2 regions of the Kitasatospora sp. NPDC097691 genome follow, and region 2 is predicted to be linked to the other one. Evidence: predicted binding sites of a transcription regulator. Region 2 holds the regulator's gene; the other holds the start of a gene.
The links. Region 2 encodes HrcA, which represses chaperone genes, less so after heat shock. Its sites were predicted from a motif close to TTNGCACTCNGNNNNNCNGAGTGCNAA; they were not measured.

Region 1 (9,156 bases), on a different contig from region 2:
CGCGCAGCGGCCTCCCCCTGCTGGACCTCATCCAGGAGGGCAACGCGGGCCTGGTGCGCGCCGTCGAGAAGTTCGACTACGCCAAGGGCTTCAAGTTCTCCACGTACGCGACGTGGTGGATCCGGCAGGCGATCACCCGGTCCATCGCCGACCAGTCCCGCACCATCCGGCTGCCCGTGCACCTGGTGGAGGAGCTGGGGCGGATCCGGCGGGTGCAGCGCGAGAAGTCCAAGGAGCTGGGGCGCGAGGCCGAGCCGGCCGAGATCGCGGCCGAGTTGGACACCACCGAGGCCCGGATCAAGGACGTGCTGGACTGGGCGCGTGACCCGGTCAGCCTGAACATGTCGGTGGACGACGAGGGCGAGACCCAGTTCGGCGACCTCGTCGAGGACACCGGGGCGACGTCCCCCGAGGACGCCGTGATGGTGATGCTCCGCCGTGAGGAACTGGACGATCTGATCGGGCGGTTGGACGATCGCACGGCCTCGATCATCCGCTCCCGCTACGGGATGGAGGACGGCCGCGAGCGCACCCTCACCGAGGTGGGCAAGCAGCACGGCCTCACCCGTGAGCGGATCCGGCAGATCGAGAAGCACGCGCTGGCCGAGCTGAAGAAGATCGCGGACCACGCAGGCTTCGAAGCCGCCTGACCAGCCCTGGTGCCCAGCCCGGATGACCAGCCCTTCCGTGCCCGCGTGACCAGCCCTTCCGACGGCCCGCCTGACGGATCTGCCCGCCCGCTCGGGCCCCGGTACGGAGCGCTCCGTACCGGGGCCCGAGTCGTGCCTCGGGGCTCTTAGGCTGGAGGGACAGGACAGGGCGGGCAGGACGAGGCGAACGACGGAGTGGACAGGGTGAGCGAGCAGGGACAGGAACGACCGGCGGAGCAGGGCGCGGGCGAGGACCAGGACCAGGACCAGGACCAGAGCCAGGACCGGGGCCAGGACCCGACCGGGGACCGCGAGCCGCAAGAGAAGCCCGCGGCCAAGGCCCGGCTGGTCTTCCGGGACCCGCTGGACCAGCAGTCCCGGGACGACACCGACACCGGTTGGGGCGAGCGTTCCGGGGCGGGGGAGAGCGGTGGGCGGGGGCTGGACTGGTACCTGAGCCAGCGCCCGCCGCACCACGGGGGCTGAGGGACGGACGGGTACGGTCTGCGCGTCAGCGCATGGGTGCGACCAGCGCGTCGCGGATCTCGGTCAGTAGCTGGACCTCCTTGGCTTCGGCCTCCGCCGCGGCCTCGGCGGGGGTCTGGCGGCGGGCCGCCATCCTGTTCATGGGCACGATCAGGACGAAGTAGACGACGGCCGCGGTGATCAGGAACTGCAGGGCGGCGCTGAGCACCGATCCCCACAGGATCTGGACCCCGGACGTGACCTCGCCGGTCGGGCCCACCACGCAGGGTCCCTTGAGGCAGGAACTGTAGGAACCCAGGTCCTTCGTTCCGAACACGCCGATGATCGGGTTGATCACGCCCTTGACGAAGGCGTTGATGATGTTGGTGAAAGCCGCGCCGATGACCACGGCGACGGCGAGTTCGACGACATTTCCGCGCAGCAGGAATTCCTTGAAGCCCTTCATGCCGCCTCGAACGACGAAGTCGTTGCCGGGTTACGGGTGATCTTCCGCAGCCCCGGATTGACAACCCGTCCGGCCCATCGCGCCCCCGCCGGGTGGCGGCAGACCGGCCCGCGCGGGCCCGAGCGCGAGCGCGGCGGCCACCGCGAGCAGCACCAGCGCGGGCACCCCGGCCCGCCGCCGGACCGCGCTGCGCAGGCGGTGCCACCCACCGCACCCGCGCCGGATCGGCGGGAAGCTCGGCACCTCCTGCCGGGGCGGAACGGCGGGGGCGGGCAGCGGGACGGAGAAGCTCATGGTCGTCATCGACGCACCTCCGGAAGGCCTGGCAGCCGACCCCGGGTGGACCGGCTGACGACCCACACGATGCGCGCTCGGGCCGGACCCGGAAAGCCGTTTCCCCAGCCTGTGGACAAACCCGCCCCTGTGGACGACTTCGTACACCCGCACAGGTTGATCCGCCCTGCCGGAGTTGACGAAACCGGCCCGGAGGAAGCGGCCCGGAGGAACCGGCCCGGCGAAACCGGGCCTGAAGAACCGGGGCCTGAAGAACCGGTCCGGAGGAATGCGGAAAGGCCCGCCGCCCCCGCGTGGAAGCGGGATCGACGGGCCTTTCCGAGGACTGCTGTGCGCCCGACTGCTTTCCGGGCGCCCTGGTCAGCTCGCGGCCGGAGCCGGGCTGGACGGGGCCGAGGAGCCCGTGCCCGACGCGGGGGCCGCGGAGGTCGTGGTCGACGACGTCGACGACGACCCGGAACCGACCGAGCTGCTGGAGGAGGAGCGGCTGTCGGTCCGGTAGAAGCCGGACCCCTTGAACACGACACCCACGGCCGAGAAGACCTTGCGAAGCCGTCCCTGGCAGTCGGGGCACGTGGTCAGTGCCTCGTCGGTGAACTTCTGCACCGCCTCCAGGCCGTTGCCGCACTCGGTGCACTGGTACTGGTACGTGGGCACTTGTCTTCCTCCTGGCACTCTCGCCTGATGAGTGCTAACGATGGTCAATGATGCGGCATTCCGCGGGATCAGTCCAGCGACTCCGGTGTGAGATCGGCCCCGCCCCGGCCCGGGATCGGCCGCGAACCACCGCCTCGCTCAGCCCTTGGCCGCGCCCACCAGCTGTGCAGCGCCGGCGGGCTCCACGGAGCCCGGCGCGGAGCCGGCGACGATCCGGTTCGAAGTCCGCGGTGCCACCAGCAGGTGCCGCTGCGAGAACAGCGCGAGCAGCCCCAGGCCGGCGCCGATCAGCGGCACCAGGAACCCGGTGGACGGCCCGTGCCCGTCGATCAGGCTGCCCGCCACCATCGAGCCGACCGCGAGCCCCAGCCCGATGGCACCGGTCAGCCAGGTGAAGGCCTCCGTCTTGGCGCCGTCCGCGACCAGCGTCTCGACCAGGGTGTAGCCGCTGATCAGGGTCGGCGCGATGGCCAGGCCGCAGACCAGCCCGGCGACGGTGAGCGCGACCAGGTTCGGCATCGCCCACAGCGTGGAGCAGCCCAGGACCAGCAGCGCGTAGCTGATCAGCATCCGCTTGTGGACGGGCCGTCGCCAGGCGATCACGCCGTAGAGCACGCCGGCCAGCATCGAGCCGCCCGCGAAGATCCCGTACACGGTGCCGCCCGCGTCGTGCTGCCCGACCGAGTCGGCGAAGGCGTTCACCGAGACCTGCATGCCGCCGAACACCGCGCCGACGCCGAGGATGGACCCGGCGAGCAGCCGGACGCCGGGGGAGGCGATCGCCGAGACACGCTCGGCGCCGGGCTGCGGCACGATCCGGGCGGGGGCGGTGCGCCGCTGGGCGGCGAAGGCCAGGCCGCCGACGACGGTCAGCGCGGCCTCGGCGACCAGGGCGGTCGCCGGGCTCGCCATGGCGGCGATGCCGGAGGCCAGGATCGGGCCGATCACGAAGGTGAACTCGTCGGTCACCGACTCGAAGGCGAACGCGGTGCTCACCTTGGCCGCCGAGGTGTCGGACGGGCCGTCGGCGGTGAAGCGGGCGACCCAGCGGGCCCGGATCATCGCACCGATCTGCGGGACGCTCGCACCGGCCGGCACGGCGGCCAGGAAAAGGCTCCAGGCCGGCGCGTGGCCGAGCGCCAGCGCGATCAGCACGCCGACCGAGGCCCCGTGCACCAGGACGGTCGGGACGAGCACCGCGGCCTGGCCGTACCGGTCGGCCAGCCGCCCGGTCTGCGGCCCGATCAGGGCCTGGGCGACGGCGGCGACGGCGGTGACCGTACCGGCGGTGCCGTACGAGCCGTGGGTCTTGGTGACGAGCAGCAGGATGCCCATGCTGAGCATCGCGTACGGCAGTCGCGCGACGAGGGCCGGGGCCAGGAAGGTCCAGGCTCCGGGGGTGCGCAGCAGCTCTCCGTACCCGACGCGGGCGGGGGCCTGGGCTGCGGTGGTGTCCGCGGTGCTGTCCGCGGCGGTGTCGACCGTTCGGCGGGCCGTCACGGTCGTCCTTCCTGCTGCCTGGTAGCGCGGCAGGGCATGGTGTGGCCCCGACGGCGCCGAGAGTCGTCCTCTCGCGCGTCGACCGGGGTAGATACCGGGTCGGCCCGGTGGGGTTGCCGGGGGGCGGACCGCGGCCGCCGAGCGGTCGCGCCAACTCTGCGTCAGGCAGATGCTGGGGGTGGTCTAGCGGTGGTTATACGGCGTGGTCGAACCAGCATACAGTTACGCGCGTAGATCCCGCCAGCCCACCCCGTCCCGAGCGCCCCGGACGCCCCGGACGCCCCGAGCCTCCCGAGCCCCCGGGACGCCCCGGAGGGCCCCCGGCTCACCGCCCGTGGAGCCACCCCGCGAGCTTGCCGCCCTTGTCGACGGCCCGCAGCCGCCGCTCCGCGGCCTCGCCGACCTCGTCCGTGGTGACCACCAGCAGTTCGTCCCCGCCGCGCAGCACCGTCGCCTTGTCCGGCACGAAGGAGTTGCCCTCGCGCACGACCAGGGTGACCGCCGCGCCCTTGGGCAGTCTCAGTTCGCTGACCTCCACGCCGGACATCCGGGAGGCGGGGGAGAGGGTGACCGACAGCAGGTGCCCGTGCAGCTTCTCCAGCGGGGCGGACTCGATGTCGAGGTCCTGGCCCATCGCGCCCTCGCCGATCTTCAGCTGCTTGGCCACCCACGGCAGGGTCGGCCCCTGGAGCAGGGTGAAGACGACGACCAGGATGAAGACGATGTTGAACACGTCCTCGGCCTTGTGCGCGCCCGACACCACCGGGATGGTGGCCAGCACGATGGGCACCGCCCCGCGCAGCCCGGCCCAGCTCAGCAGTGCCTGCTCGCGGGCCGGCACCTTGAAGGGGGTCAGCGAGACCACCACGGACAGCGGTCGGGCCAGGAAGACCAGCACGCCACCGATGACCAGCGCGGGTACCACCGCGGAGCCCATGGTCGCGGGCGTGCAGAGCAGGCCGAGCAGCACGAACATGCCGATCTGCCCGATCCATGCCAGTCCGTCGGCGAAGCCGCGGACGGCCGGCCCGTGCGGGAGCTTGGAGTTCCCGAGGATCACCGCGCAGATGTAGACCGCGAGGAAGCCGGAGCCGTGCAGCAGCGCGCCGCCCGCGTAGGCGAGCACGGTGAGCGCCATCACGGCGATCGGGTAGAGGCCCGAGGAGGGCAGTGCGACGTGCTTGATGCCGAAGGCGCCGAGTCTGCCGACGGCGAAGCCGATCGCCGCGCCGATCGCGAGCTCGGCGATGATCGTGCCGATCAGCACGTACCAGGGGTCGAGCTCCCCGGTGGTGGCGAAGGCCACGACCAGGATGACCACGGGCGCGTCGTTGAAGCCGGACTCGGCCTCCAGCAGGCCGGTGAGCCGGTGCGGCAGCGGGACCATGCGCAGCACCGAGAAGACGGCCGCCGCGTCGGTCGAGGAGACTATGGCGCCGAGCAGCAGCGAGGTCCGCCAGTCCAGGCCGACCAGCCAGTGCGCGCCGGCCGCGGTGGCGAACACGCTGATCCCGACGCCGACGGTGGCGAGCACGGTGGCCGCCGGCATCACCGGCTTGATCTCGCGCCAGCTGGTCTTGAGGCCGCCCTCGGCGAGGATCACCACGAGTGCGGCGTAGCCGATCACCTGGGTGAGTTCGGCGTTGTTGAAGGTGAAGCCGATCCCGTTCTGGCCCAGTGCCACGCCGATCCCCAGATAGATCAGCAGGCTGGGCAGCCCTGATCGGGTGGAGATCCGGACGGCGACCACCGCGAAGAGCAGGATCACGGAGGCTTCGAGAAGGAGCTGGTTCAGATGGGAGACGTTCACGCAGGGGCACCTCGGGCAGGCATGGGCGGGCGGGGTGTCTGGCAGTGCGGTGAGGTCGACCCGTTAAGAAGGCGTCAATGCTCCCCTTGCGGATCGTTACTCAGTCTAACATTTTGCCATACCTTTAGCTTGGTCCCCCGTTCACGGTGCCCGGCCGACTCGGCCTAATGTGGTGCCCTGTCACGGCCGCTGGCCCTGGACACGCCCGCCCGCCCCGAAGTCAGGACCGCAAGGACCCAGATGCCCCGCTCGAAGAAGTTCCGGCGCGCCCGTCTGTTCGTGATCGTGCTGGTCGTGCTGCTGGTGGCCGGCGTCGGCTACGGCGGCTACCGCGGGGTCTCCGCGGTCCGCGCGTCCTTCCCCGAGGTGGACGGCAGCGTCAAGGTCGCGGGCCTGACCGCGCCGGTCGACGTGAAGCGGGATGCCAACGGCATCCCGCAGCTGTACGCCGACACCCCCGAGGACCTGTTCCGCGCCCAGGGCTACGTCCAGGCGCAGGACCGCTTCTGGGAGATGGACGTCCGACGTCACATCACCGCAGGCCGGCTCTCCGAGATGTTCGGTGACGGCCAGGTCGACACCGACTCCTTCATCCGCACCATGGGCTGGCGCCAGGTGGCGCAGAAGGAGTTCGACACCAAGCTGTCGCCGGAGACCAAGAAGTACCTGCAGGCCTACGCGGACGGCGTGAACGCCTGGCTCTCCGAGCACCCCGGCGGTGCGAAGGCCTCGCTGGAGTACACCCTGCTCGGCGTCGTCAACAGCGGCTACGAGCCCGAGCAGTGGACCCCGGTCGACTCGGTGGCCTGGCTCAAGGCGATGGCCTGGAACCTCTCCGGGAACCTCCAGGAGGAGGTCGACCGCTCGCTGCTGGCCCAGGACTTCGCTCCGGACAAGATCGCCGAGCTGTACCCGGACTACCCGTACGCCCGCAACGGCACCATCGTGAAGACCGGCACCGTGGCCGGCGACAACTACCGCCCCGCCGACGGTTCCGCCCAGCCGGGCACCGGCAACGGCACCGCCACCGCCCAGGGCGAGGCCACCACCAAGGCGATGCTGCAGAGCCTCACCGACCGGATCGACGGGATGCCGCAGCTGCTCGGCCGCCCCGGCCAGGGCATCGGCTCCAACTCCTGGGTGGTCGCCGGCTCCCACACCACCACCGGCAAGCCGCTGCTGGCCAACGACCCGCACCTCGGCCCCGGCCTGCCCTCGGTCTGGTACCAGATGGGCCTGCACTGCCGGACGGCCTCCCCGGCCTGCCAGTTCGACGTCTCCGGCTTCACCTTCGCGGGCATGCCCGGCGTGATAATCGGCCACAACAAGGACATCGCCTGGGGCTTCACCAACCTCGGCGCCGACGTGACCGACCTCTTCCTGGAGAAGGTCACCGGCCCGGACACCTACCAGGTCGACGGCAAGGACGTGAAGTTCGACCTCCGCAAGGAGACCATCAAGGTCGCCGGCGGCGAGGACCGCACCATCACCGTCCGCACCACCCAGACCGGCGCCCCGCTGATCTCCGACCAGAGCAACGAGCAGCAGAACGTCGGCAAGTACGCCCCCAACGGCACCTCCGCGCCCGACCGCGGCACCGGCGGCTACGGCGTCGCCCTGCAGTGGACCGCGCTCGCCCCCGGCAAGACCATGGACGCCGTCTTCGAGCTGGACAAGGCGAAGAACTGGGACGACTTCCGCGCCGCCGCCAAGGACTTCACCGTCCCCGCGCAGAACCTGATCTACGCCGACGCCAAGAACATCGGCTACCAGGCCCCGGGCACCATCCCGGTCCGCGGCAAGGGCGACGGCACCTACCCCGCGCTGGGCTGGGACTCCGCGTACCAGTGGAAGGACCCGATCCCGTTCAACGCGATGCCGTGGAGCCTCAACCCCTCCTCCGGCTACATCGTCACCGCCAACCAGGCCGTGGTGGACCCGAGCTACAAGTACAGCCTCACCAAGGACTGGGAGTACGGCACCCGCGCCAAGGAGATCACCGACAACATCGAGGGCCTGCTCAAGAACAACGGCAAGATCTCGCCGGACGACATGCAGACCCTGCAGCTGGACAACACCAACGTGATGGCCAAGACGCTGGTCCCGCTGCTGCTCAAGCAGCAGATCGACGACCCGTACGTGCGCGAGGCCCAGGACCTGCTGAAGGACTGGAACTACCACCAGGACGCCGACTCGGCCGCCGCCGCCTACTACAACGGCGTCTGGCGCCAGCTGCTCACCCTCGCCTTCGGCCAGAAGTTCCCGGCCGACCTCCGGGCCAAGGACAACTGCCTGCTGGTCCGCCAGCAGGACGACCCCACCAAGCCGGACAGCACCACCAGGATCGTCACCGAGTGCGGCACCCGTGACCCGGCCAAGGCCCAGCCGGACGGCGGCGACCGCTGGACCGAGGTGGTGCGCCAGCAGCTGGAGAAGCCCGACAGCTCGTGGTGGACGTACATCGACTCCCAGCACGACGTCCAGAAGGGCCTGGACAACCTGCTCAAGGAAGCGATGAAGAACGCCCGCCAGGAGCTGACCTCGCTGCTCAGCAAGGACGTCTCCACCTGGAGCTGGGGCCGGCTGCACAAGCTGGAGCTGAAGGAGCAGACCCTCGGCACCGACGACTCCTCGATCGCCTCCGGCGTGCTCCACAAGCTGCTCAACCGCGGCCCCTACCGGCTCTCCGGCGGCTCGGCGGCGGTCGACGCGGCCGGCTGGAACGCGGCGGCCGGCTACCAGGTGGACTGGATCCCGTCGATGCGGATGGTGATCGACCTGAACGACCTCGACGCCTCACGCTGGATCAACGTCGGCGGCGCCTCCGGTCACGCCTTCCACGAGAACTACAACGACCAGACCGATCTCTGGCTCAAGGGCAAGCTGCTCACCTGGGCCTCCAGCCCGGACGCGGTCGAGAAGGCCACCAAGCACAAGCTGGTGCTCACCACCGGCTGACGCCCGGACGGACACCCGGCGGCCCCGCTCCCACCACGGAGCGGGGCCGCCGCCGTTTCCCGGGGCCACAGCCCTTTCCCGGGCCCACAGCCGCTCCCGGGCCCGCAGCCGTTCCTGCGAGCGCAAGCCGTGCCGCCGGGCCCGCCGTCAGCCCAGCCGCCGCACCCCCGACGGCGTGACCGCCAGGTCCACCGGCCGGTCGTGCGGCTCGGCGGGCACCCGCTCCAGCAGCTCGTGCTCGTACAGCAGCACCGCCAGCACCGGCCGCACGCCCGCCCGGCCCAGCCGGGCCAGCACCCGGTCGTAGCTGCCGCCGCCCCGGCCCAGCCGCAGCCCGTCGAGGTCCACCGCCAGGC
Region 2 (9,156 bases):
CGAGGTGGTGTCCAAGACCAGCGTGCACCGGGACTACCGCACCAAGCGCGAGATGTACGCCCAGGGCGGGATTCCGGCGTACCTCATCGTCGACCCGCTCAAGGGCGTGTGCGTGCTCCTCACGGATCTGACCACCGACACGGCTTCCGGTACCCCTGTGTACTGGGCCGAGCGGACCAGCAAATTCGGCGATCCGATCGAGGTCGACCTGCTCGGCATCGTTCTGGACACCTCGGAGTTCCAGACCTACTCCTGACCGGGTGCGGTTACGAAGTCGATCAACTCCTCCACCCGGCCCAGCAGTTCGGGCTCCAGGTCCTTGTAGCTGTCCACCCTCGACAGGATGTGCTTCCACGCGGCGGGGGTGTCCACCGGCCAGCCCAGGCGGCGGCAGGTGCCCTCCTTCCAGTCCTCCCCGCGCGGCACGGCGGGCCAGGCGGGGATGCCCACGGAGGCGGGCTTCACGGCCTGCCAGACGTCGATGTAGGGGTGGCCGACGACCAGGACGGACTCGCCGGTGACCCGGGTGGCGATGCGGTGCTCCTTCGTCCCCGGGAGCAGGTGGTCGACCAGGACGCCGAGGCGGCGGCCGGGGCCGGGGGCGAAGTCGGCGACGATCGCCGGCAGGTCGTCGATGCCGCGCAGGTACTCCACCACGACGCCCTCGATCCGCAGGTCGTCGCCCCAGACCCGCTCGACCAGCTCGGCGTCGTGCCGGCCCTCGACGTAGATCCGCGACTCGCGGGCGACCCGGGCGCGGGCCCCGGGGACGGCGACGGAGCCGGAGGCGGTGCGGCCCGGCGTGCGGGGGGCCGCGGGGGCGGCGGGGCGGACCAGGGTGACGACCCTGCCCTCCAGCAGGAAGCCGCGCGGCACCAGCGGGAACACCCGGTGCTTGCCGAAACGGTCCTCCAGGGTGACGGTGAACCCCTCGGCGGTCTTCTCGCAGCGCACCACCGCCCCGCAGAAGCCGGTCGCCACCTCCTCGACCACCAGGTCCCGCTCGGCGGGCACCTCCGGGGCCGGGGCCTGGTTCTTCCACGGCGGGGTCAGGTCGGGTCCGTACTGGCGGCTGCGCATACGGGTGATCATAGGGAGGCCGGGCGGGCCGTCAGGGGCCCGGCGCGCCCCGGTCCGGGACCGGGCGGCGCATCGGTGCCGAGCCGGCCGCGACGGGGCGCAGAGCGCCCGTGACGCCCCTGGTCACGGACCGCTGGGGCTCCGACCTGCCCGAGGGCCGGCCGGCCCGGGGGGTCACCCCTCCATGCCCGGCGCGCCCCAGAGCGGGAACCAGCGGCTCAGGTCCTTCTCCAGCCGCAGGTCGTTCCCCAGCATCGCGTTGACCTGCAGCTCCAGCGGGCTGTTGCGCTTCTCCCCGCCGCCGGGCATCGGGGCGAACGGGTAGAAGGTGCCGCGCTTGTAGAGGTAGACCAGCGCCAGCGACCGCCCCTGCGGGTCGCTGAAGCCCACCAGCGAGCAGAGCAGCTGCGGACCAAAGCCGTTCGCCTCCAGCTCGCTGTTCACCGCGTGCAGGTCGTTGACCAGCTCCGGCAGCTCCTGCGGGGAGTGCCGGGCCAGCAGCCAGGAGTAGCCGTAGTCGTCCTTGGAGGCCTCCACCGGCACGCCGCCGCGCTCGGTGTCGGCGTCCAGCAGCGCCCGCACCTGCTGCTCGACCTGGACGAAGGCCGCGCCCTCGACGGCCGCGAAGCAGACCGAGCCGAGCCCGGTGGGGGTGAACCCGGCGCCGGCCTCCAGGGTCAGCGCGGCGGACGGCACGCCGAACAGCTGGTCGAGGTCGGGCTTGACGGGCTTGGTGCGGCCGAACAGGGCGTCCAGGATTCCCACGGCGGTCCTTTCGTGTCGAACGGCGGGGCGCGGGATCAGCGGCCCAGCTGCTCGGTGATCTTCGCCAGCTGCGCCAGTCGCTTCTCCAGCGTCGGGTGGGTGGAGAACAGCTGCGTGGCGGTCTCCCGCGCGCTCAGCGCGGGGGCGAAGTAGAAGGCGTTGTACGGCTGCGCCTGGCGCAGGTCCTTGCTGGGGATGGCCGCGATCTGCCCCGTCACCTTGGTCAGGGCCGAGGCGAGCGCGCTGGGCCGGCCGGTGAGCTGGGCGGCGGCGCGGTCGGCCGCCAGCTCGCGGTAGCGGGACAGCAGCCGGGTGAGCAGGAAGCTGATCGCGTACACGACCATCGAGACCAGCGGGATGATCAGGGCCACGATGGCCGCGTTCTGGTCGTTGTTGTTGCGCCCGCCGCCCATGAACCCGCCGTACACGGCGATCCGGGTCATCGCGCCGGCGAGCACGCCGAGGAAGCCGGCGATCGTCATCACCGCGACGTCCCGGTGGGCGACGTGGGACAGCTCGTGCGCGAGGACGCCCTCCAGCTCCTCCGGCTCCAGCCGGCGCAGCAGGCCGGTGGTCACGCAGACCACCGCGTTCTGCGGGTTGCGGCCGGTGGCGAAGGCGTTGGGCATGTCGTTGTCGGCGACCGCCACGCGCGGTTTGGGCATGTCGGCCAGGGCGCAGAGCCGGTCGATCGTGCCGTGCAGCTGGGGGAACTCCTCCGGGGTCACCTGGTGGGCGCCCATGGCCCGTTCGGTGATCTTGTCGCTGAACCAGAACTGGGCCACGAACAGCCCGCCGGAGATCAGGACGATCAGCGGCCAGGCGCCGCGCAGCAGCGCGATCAGCAGGCCGGTGAAACCGACGTACAGCAGCCCGATCACGAACATCGTCACGACCATGCGGCCGGTCAGGCCGCGGTCGGGCGCGAAACGGGTGTGCTGGCCCGAGCTCGACATCGCTTGCTCCTCCATTCGCCGTCGCTTCCGATGCTCCCACCCGGACGGCCCCGGAGCACCACTCGCGCGCCGGGAACCGGTGAACGGTGGCCGCCTCGCGGGCCGTACCCGGAACTGCGGGCAGGATCACGCCGGTCGGGCCGTTCCTGCCGTAGGACCCGGGCCTTACACTGGCAGGTACGGTTTTGGCACTCGGGTGTTCAGAGTGCCAAGGTCGGGGCCTCCCGGAGCGGCCCGCTGCAGCACACAGGGACACACAGGGACACAGACGGACAACGTGCGAAGACGGAGGTGCGTGCCCCATGGCCGGTGAGGTCCGCCAGCTGGACGACCGCAAGCTCGCCGTGCTCCGCGCGATCGTGCAGGACTACGTGGGCACCGAGGAGCCGGTCGGCTCCAAGGCCCTGGTGGAGCGGCACAACCTCGGGGTCTCGCCGGCGACCGTCCGCAACGACATGGCGGCGCTGGAGGAGGAGGGCTACATCCACCAGCCGCACACCAGCGCCGGCCGCATCCCGACCGACAAGGGCTACCGCCTCTTCGTCGACAAGCTCGCCGAGATCAAGCCGATGAGCGCCCCCGAGCGCCGGGCGATCCGGCACTTCCTGGACGGCGCGGTCGACCTGGACGACGTGGTCGCGCGCACCGTGCGGCTGCTCGCCCAGCTGACCCGGCAGGTCGCCGTGGTGCAGTACCCGTCGCTGACGCGCTCGACCGTCCGGCACATCGAGCTGGTGGCGCTGGCCCCGGCCAAGGTGATGCTGGTGCTGATCACCAACACCGGCCGGGTCGAGCAGCGGATGGTCGACTGCCCGGGTACGGTCGGCGAGACCGTCCTGGCGGAGCTGCGGACGGCGCTCAACACCAGAGCCGCCGGCCGTCGCCTCCCCGAGGTCCCGGGCGTGCTGGAGGAGCTCCCGGCGATGTTCGAGCAGGCCGACCGGCCGACCGTCAGCACGGTCCTGGCGACACTGTTCGAGACGCTCGCGGAACAGAACGAGGAGCGGATCATGCTGGCCGGCACGGCAAACCTCACCCGCTTCGGCCACGACTTCCCGCTCACCATCCAGCCGGTGCTGGAGGCCCTGGAGGAGCAGGTCATCCTGCTCCGCCTCCTGGGTGAGACCAACGACGCCGCGATGACGGTCCGGATCGGGCGGGAGAACGCCTACGAAGGGCTGAATTCCACCTCGGTCGTGTCCGTCGGTTACGGTTCGGGCGACGAGAGCGTGGCCAAACTGGGTGTGATCGGTCCGACCCGGATGGACTACCCGGGCACAATGGGGGCGGTGCGGGCGGTGGCGCGGTACGTGGGCCAGATCCTGGCCGAGTCGTAGCAAACAGTCGCCGTTGGACAACCAATGGCGTCCAGTCTCAGCACTACTACAGGCGGAACAAGCGGAGCATTTGGTGGCCACGGACTACTACGCGGTACTCGGCGTCCGACGGGATGCGGGGCAGGACGAGATCAAGAAGGCGTTCCGGCGCCTGGCACGCGAACTGCACCCGGACGTCAACCCGGACCCGAAGACGCAGGAGCGGTTCAAGGAGATCAACGCCGCCTACGAGGTGCTCTCCGACCCGCAGAAGCGCCAGGTCTACGACCTCGGCGGCGACCCGCTGTCCCCGGGCGGCGGTGGCGCGGGCGGCTTCGGCGCGGGCGCGGCGGGCTTTGGCTTCTCCGACATCATGGACGCCTTCTTCGGCGCCGCGGCCGGCCAGCGCGGGCCGCGCTCGCGCACCCGCCGCGGACAGGACGCCATGATCCGGCTGGAGATCACCCTGGAGGAGGCCGCCTTCGGCACCACCAAGGAACTCCAGGTCGACACCGCCGTCACCTGCACCACCTGCAGCGGCGAGGGCGCAGCCCCCGGCACCTCCGCGCAGACCTGTGACATGTGCCGCGGCAAGGGCGAGGTCTCCCAGGTCACCCGGTCCTTCCTGGGCCAGGTCATGACCTCCCGGCCCTGCCCGCAGTGCCAGGGCTTCGGCACCGTCGTGCCGACCCCGTGCCCGGAGTGCGCCGGCGACGGCCGGGTCCGCGCCCGTCGCACCCTGACCGTCAAGATCCCGGCCGGTGTCGACAACGGCACCCGGATCCAGCTGGCCGGCGAGGGCGAGGTCGGCCCCGGCGGCGGCCCGGCCGGCGACCTGTACGTCGAGATCGCCGAGACCACCCACGCCATCTTCCAGCGGCGCGGGGACGACCTGCACTGCACCGTCACCATCCCGATGACGGCGGCCTCGCTCGGCACCCAGGTGCCGCTGCAGACCCTGGACGGCCTGGAGGAGGTCGACATCCGGCCCGGCACCCAGTCCGGCCAGTCGATCCCGCTGCACGGCCGGGGCATCACCCACCTGCGCGGGGGCGGCCGGGGCGACCTGATAGTGCATGTCGAGGTGAAGACGCCCACCAAGCTCGACCCCGAGCAGGAGGAGCTGCTGCGCCGCCTCGCGGTGCTGCGCGGCGAGGAGCGGCCGTCCGGCCAGTTCGCGCCGGGCCAGCAGGGCCTGTTCTCCCGCCTGAAGGACGCCTTCAACGGCCGGTAGCCGTCCGCGAAGGGGTGCCGGGGCTCGCCCGGCACCCCTTTCGCGTTCCCGTTCCACCCCCTCCCGGAGGTTCCCCGCATGACCGCGCCCGTCTTCGTCGTCGAGACCGAGCGGATCGCCGCCGCCGCGCCCGGCACCCTGGTGCGCCTGGACGGCCCGGAGGGCCGGCACGCGGCCGCCGTGAAGCGGCTGACGGCCGGCGAGGCGGTGACCCTCGCCGACGGGCTGGGGCTCGGCGTGGACGGGACGGTCGCCGAGGTGCTCGGCAAGGACGCGATCGACGTGGCGGTCGCCGCGGTGCGCCGCGAGCCGGAGCCCGCGCCGCGGATCGTCGTCGTCCAGGCGCTGCCCAAGGGCGACCGCGGCGAGCTGGCCGTCGAGACCATGACCGAGGTCGGCGTGGACGCGGTGATCCCGTGGGCTGCCTCGCGCTGCATCACCCAGTGGAAGGGCGAGCGCGGAGCCAAGGCGCTCGCCAAGTGGCGGGCCACCGCCCGCGAGGCGGGCAAGCAGTCCCGCCGGCTGCGCTTCCCCGAGGTGCACGACCCGATGACCACCAAGCAGCTGGCGCCCGTCCTGGCGCGGGCCGCGTTCGCCGCGGTGCTGCACGAGGAGGGCGCCGCGCCGCTGGCGCACGCCGCGCTGCCCGAGGGCGGCGACGTCGTGCTGGTGGTCGGCCCGGAGGGCGGGGTCTCCCCGGAGGAGCTGGCCGCGTTCGCCGAGGCGGGCGCCGCGCCGTACCGGCTGGGGCCCTCGGTGCTGCGCACCTCCACCGCCGGGGTGGCCGCCGGCGCGCTGCTGCTCGGGCGCACCGGCCGCTGGGCCTGAGGCCCGGTCCGGCCCCGCACCCGGCCGGGGCCCGTACTACGACCCCGCGGCAGCGTCCAGCGGGCTCGCCCGACCGGCCCGACTCTGCCGAAAAGCCCGGCGGCTCGTACGCGTACGTGCCTACGCTGGCCGCGTGACGGACTCCCTGAGCACCCCCGCGGGCGCCTACCTGCGCCACCCCCACCTGCACGGCGACCTGGTCACCTTCGTCGCCGAGAACGACCTGTGGCTCGCCCCGCTGGAGGGCGGCCGGGCCTGGCGGCTGACGGCCGACCACCTGCCGGTCCACGACCCCCGGTTCTCCCCGGACGGGCGGCACATCGCCTTCACCTCCGCGCGGGACGGCGCGCCCGAGGTGCACGTGGTGCCGGTGGACGGCGGCCCGTCCCGCCGGCTCACGCACTGGGGCAGCGGCCAGACCCGGGTGCAGGGCTGGACGGCCGACGGCCGCCCGATCGCCACCACCACCGCCGGCCAGGCCACCCTGCGCCGCACCTGGGCGCACGCCGTGCCGCTGAACGGCGGCGAGCCCGTGCGGCTGCCGTACGGGCCGATCGGCGGGATCGCCTTCGAGCCGGGCGGCGACCGGGTGCTGCTGGCGAGCGCCGCGATCCGCGAACCGGCCTGGTGGAAGCGCTACCGGGGCGGCCGGGCCGGCAAGCTGTGGCTGGGCCGGGACGAGTTCGTGCGCGTCCACGCGGAGGTGGACGGCCAGCTGTCCTCGCCGCTGTGGGTCGCTGGGCCCCTCCTGCCCGATGGCGGGCAAGGAGGGAGGATCGCGTTCCTGTCCGACCACGAGGGCGTCGGCGAGCTGTGGTCCAGCCTCCCGGACGGCTCCGACCTGCGCCGCCACACCACCGACCCGGACGGCTTCTACGCCCGCAACGCCGCCACCGACGGCACCCGGGTGGTGTTCCACCGGGCCGGTGACGTCTGGCTGCTGGACGACCTGGAGGGGGCCGAGCCGCGCCGCCTGGACGTCCGGCTGGCCGGCCCGCGCACCGGCCGCCGCCCCCGCCCGGTGCCCGCCGCGCACTGGCTGGAGTCCGTCGCCCCCGACCGCACCGGCCGGGCCAGCGCCGTCGTGGTGCGCGGCAGCGTGCACTGGCTGACCCACCGCGAGGGCCCGGCCCGGGTGCTGGACGAGACGCCGGGCGTGCGCGGACGCCTGGTCCGGGTGGTGCCCGGCGAGGACGGCTCCCAGGGCGTGCTGTGGGTGTCCGACGCCGAGGGCGAGGACGCCCTGGAGTTCGCGCCCGCCGTGCACGGCGCCGAGCGCCGCCGGCTGGCCGCCGGACAGCTCGGCCGGGTCAACTCGCTGGCCGTCTCCCCGGACGGCAAGCACGCCGCGCTCGGCGTGCACGACGGCCGGGTGCTGCTGGTGGCGCTCGCCGACGGCACCGTGCACGAGCTGGACCGCAGCACCGACGGCGAGGTCGGCGGGCTGGTCTTCAGCCCGGACTCGGCCTGGCTGGCCTGGTCGCGGCCGGTGCCGGGCCTGGGCCCGTACTCGCTGCGCCAGATCGTGCTGGCCAACCTGGCCACCCGCACCGTCAGCGAGGCCACCCAGCAGCGCTTCATCGACACCTCGCCGGCCTTCACCGCGGACGGCCGCTACCTGGCGTTCCTGTCGGTGCGCAACTTCGACCCGGTCTACGACTCGCACGTCTTCGACCTGTCGTTCCCCAACGGCTGCCGCCCGTACCTGATCACCCTGGCCGCCGACACGCCGTCCCCGTTCGGGCCGCAGCGGGCCGGGCGCCCGCTCGGCGGCGAGGAGGACGAGCCCCGGGCCAAGAAGGCGGACGGCGAGGAGGGCGGCACCGACTCGGCGCCGGTGACCAGGGTGGACCTGGACGGCATCGCCGACCGGATCGTCCCGTTCCCGGTCGAGGGCGGCCTGTTCGGCACCCTGCGGGCCGCCAAGGACGGCGTGCTGTGGACCAGGGTTCCGCTGCTCGGCGAACTCGGCGACGAGGCGGCCTCGTTGGAGGACGAACGGCCCCGGCCGGTGCTGGAGCGCTTCGACCTGAAGAAGCGCCGGGTCGAGCAGCTGGTGCACGACGTCGACGGCTTCGCGGTCAGCGGGGACGGCGGCCGGGTCGCCGTGCTGGACGAGGGCGAGCTGCGGATCGTCCCGGCCGACCACAAGGCCGCCGGCGAGGACGACGAGACCGCCGTGGACCTCGCCCGGCTGCGCGTCACCGTCGACCCGGCCGCCGAGTGGCGGCAGATGTTCGCCGAGAACGGCCGGCTGATGCGGGACAACTTCTGGCGCCCCGACCTCGCCGGCGTGGACTGGGCCGGCGTCCTGGAGCGCTACCGGCCGCTGGTGGAGCGGGTCGGCTCGCACGACGACCTGGTCGACCTGCTCTGGGAGGTGCACGGCGAACTCGGCACCTCGCACGCCTACGTGATCCCCTACGGCCAACACGCCGAGCCCGCCCGGCGCCAGGGCCTGCTCGGCGCGGACCTCGTGAAGGACGGCGAGCAGTGGCGGATCGCCCGGATCCTGCCCGGCGAGTCCTCCGACCCGAGGGCCCGCTCGCCGCTGGCCGCGCCCGGTGCCGCGATCCGCCCGGGCGACGCCGTCCTGGCGGTCAACGGCCGCCTGGTGGACCCGGTCACCGGCCCCGCCCCGCTGCTGGCCGGCACCGCCGGGCAGCCGGTGGAACTCACCGTGGCCGGCAAGGACGGCACCGACCGGCGCCACCCGGTGGTCGTCCCGCTCGCCGACGACGAGGCGCTGCGCTACCACGACTGGGTGGCCGGCCGGCGGGCCGCCGTGCGCGAACTGTCCGACGGCCGGCTCGGCTACCTGCACGTCCCCGACATGCAGACCACCGGCTGGGCCCAGATCCACCGCGACCTGCGCTCTGAGATGGCCAAGGAGGGCGTGATCGTCGACATCCGGGAGAACCGCGGCGGCCACACCTCGCAGCTGGTGATCGAGAAGCTCGCCCGCCGGATCGTCGGC

Region 1: the regulator HrcA is predicted to act here: its motif matches at 2,544-2,570, upstream of ABTY56_RS16865 (FmdB family zinc ribbon protein).

Annotation. Positions count from the first base shown of each region.
Region 1 is NZ_JBEORY010000020.1:91,805-100,960, reverse strand. Features, by position in the region: gene ABTY56_RS16885 (sigma-70 family RNA polymerase sigma factor) at 1-650, shown strand, start outside; gene ABTY56_RS16880 (hypothetical protein) at 855-1,136, shown strand; gene mscL (large conductance mechanosensitive channel protein MscL) at 1,162-1,581, opposite strand; gene ABTY56_RS16870 (hypothetical protein) at 1,612-1,884, opposite strand; gene ABTY56_RS16865 (FmdB family zinc ribbon protein) at 2,236-2,532, opposite strand; gene ABTY56_RS16860 (MFS transporter) at 2,671-4,032, opposite strand; gene ABTY56_RS16855 (potassium/proton antiporter) at 4,358-5,842, opposite strand; gene ABTY56_RS16850 (penicillin acylase family protein) at 6,083-8,800, shown strand; gene ABTY56_RS16845 (5-formyltetrahydrofolate cyclo-ligase) at 8,948-9,156, opposite strand, start outside.
Region 2 is NZ_JBEORY010000021.1:95,539-104,694, reverse strand. Features, by position in the region: gene ABTY56_RS17570 (Uma2 family endonuclease) at 1-256, shown strand, start outside; gene ABTY56_RS17565 (DUF3097 domain-containing protein) at 247-1,080, opposite strand; gene pspAB (PspA-associated protein PspAB) at 1,255-1,845, opposite strand; gene htpX (zinc metalloprotease HtpX) at 1,881-2,801, opposite strand; gene hrcA (heat-inducible transcriptional repressor HrcA) at 3,104-4,138, shown strand; gene dnaJ (molecular chaperone DnaJ) at 4,212-5,351, shown strand; gene ABTY56_RS17540 (16S rRNA (uracil(1498)-N(3))-methyltransferase) at 5,430-6,179, shown strand; gene ABTY56_RS17535 (S41 family peptidase) at 6,313-9,156, shown strand, end outside.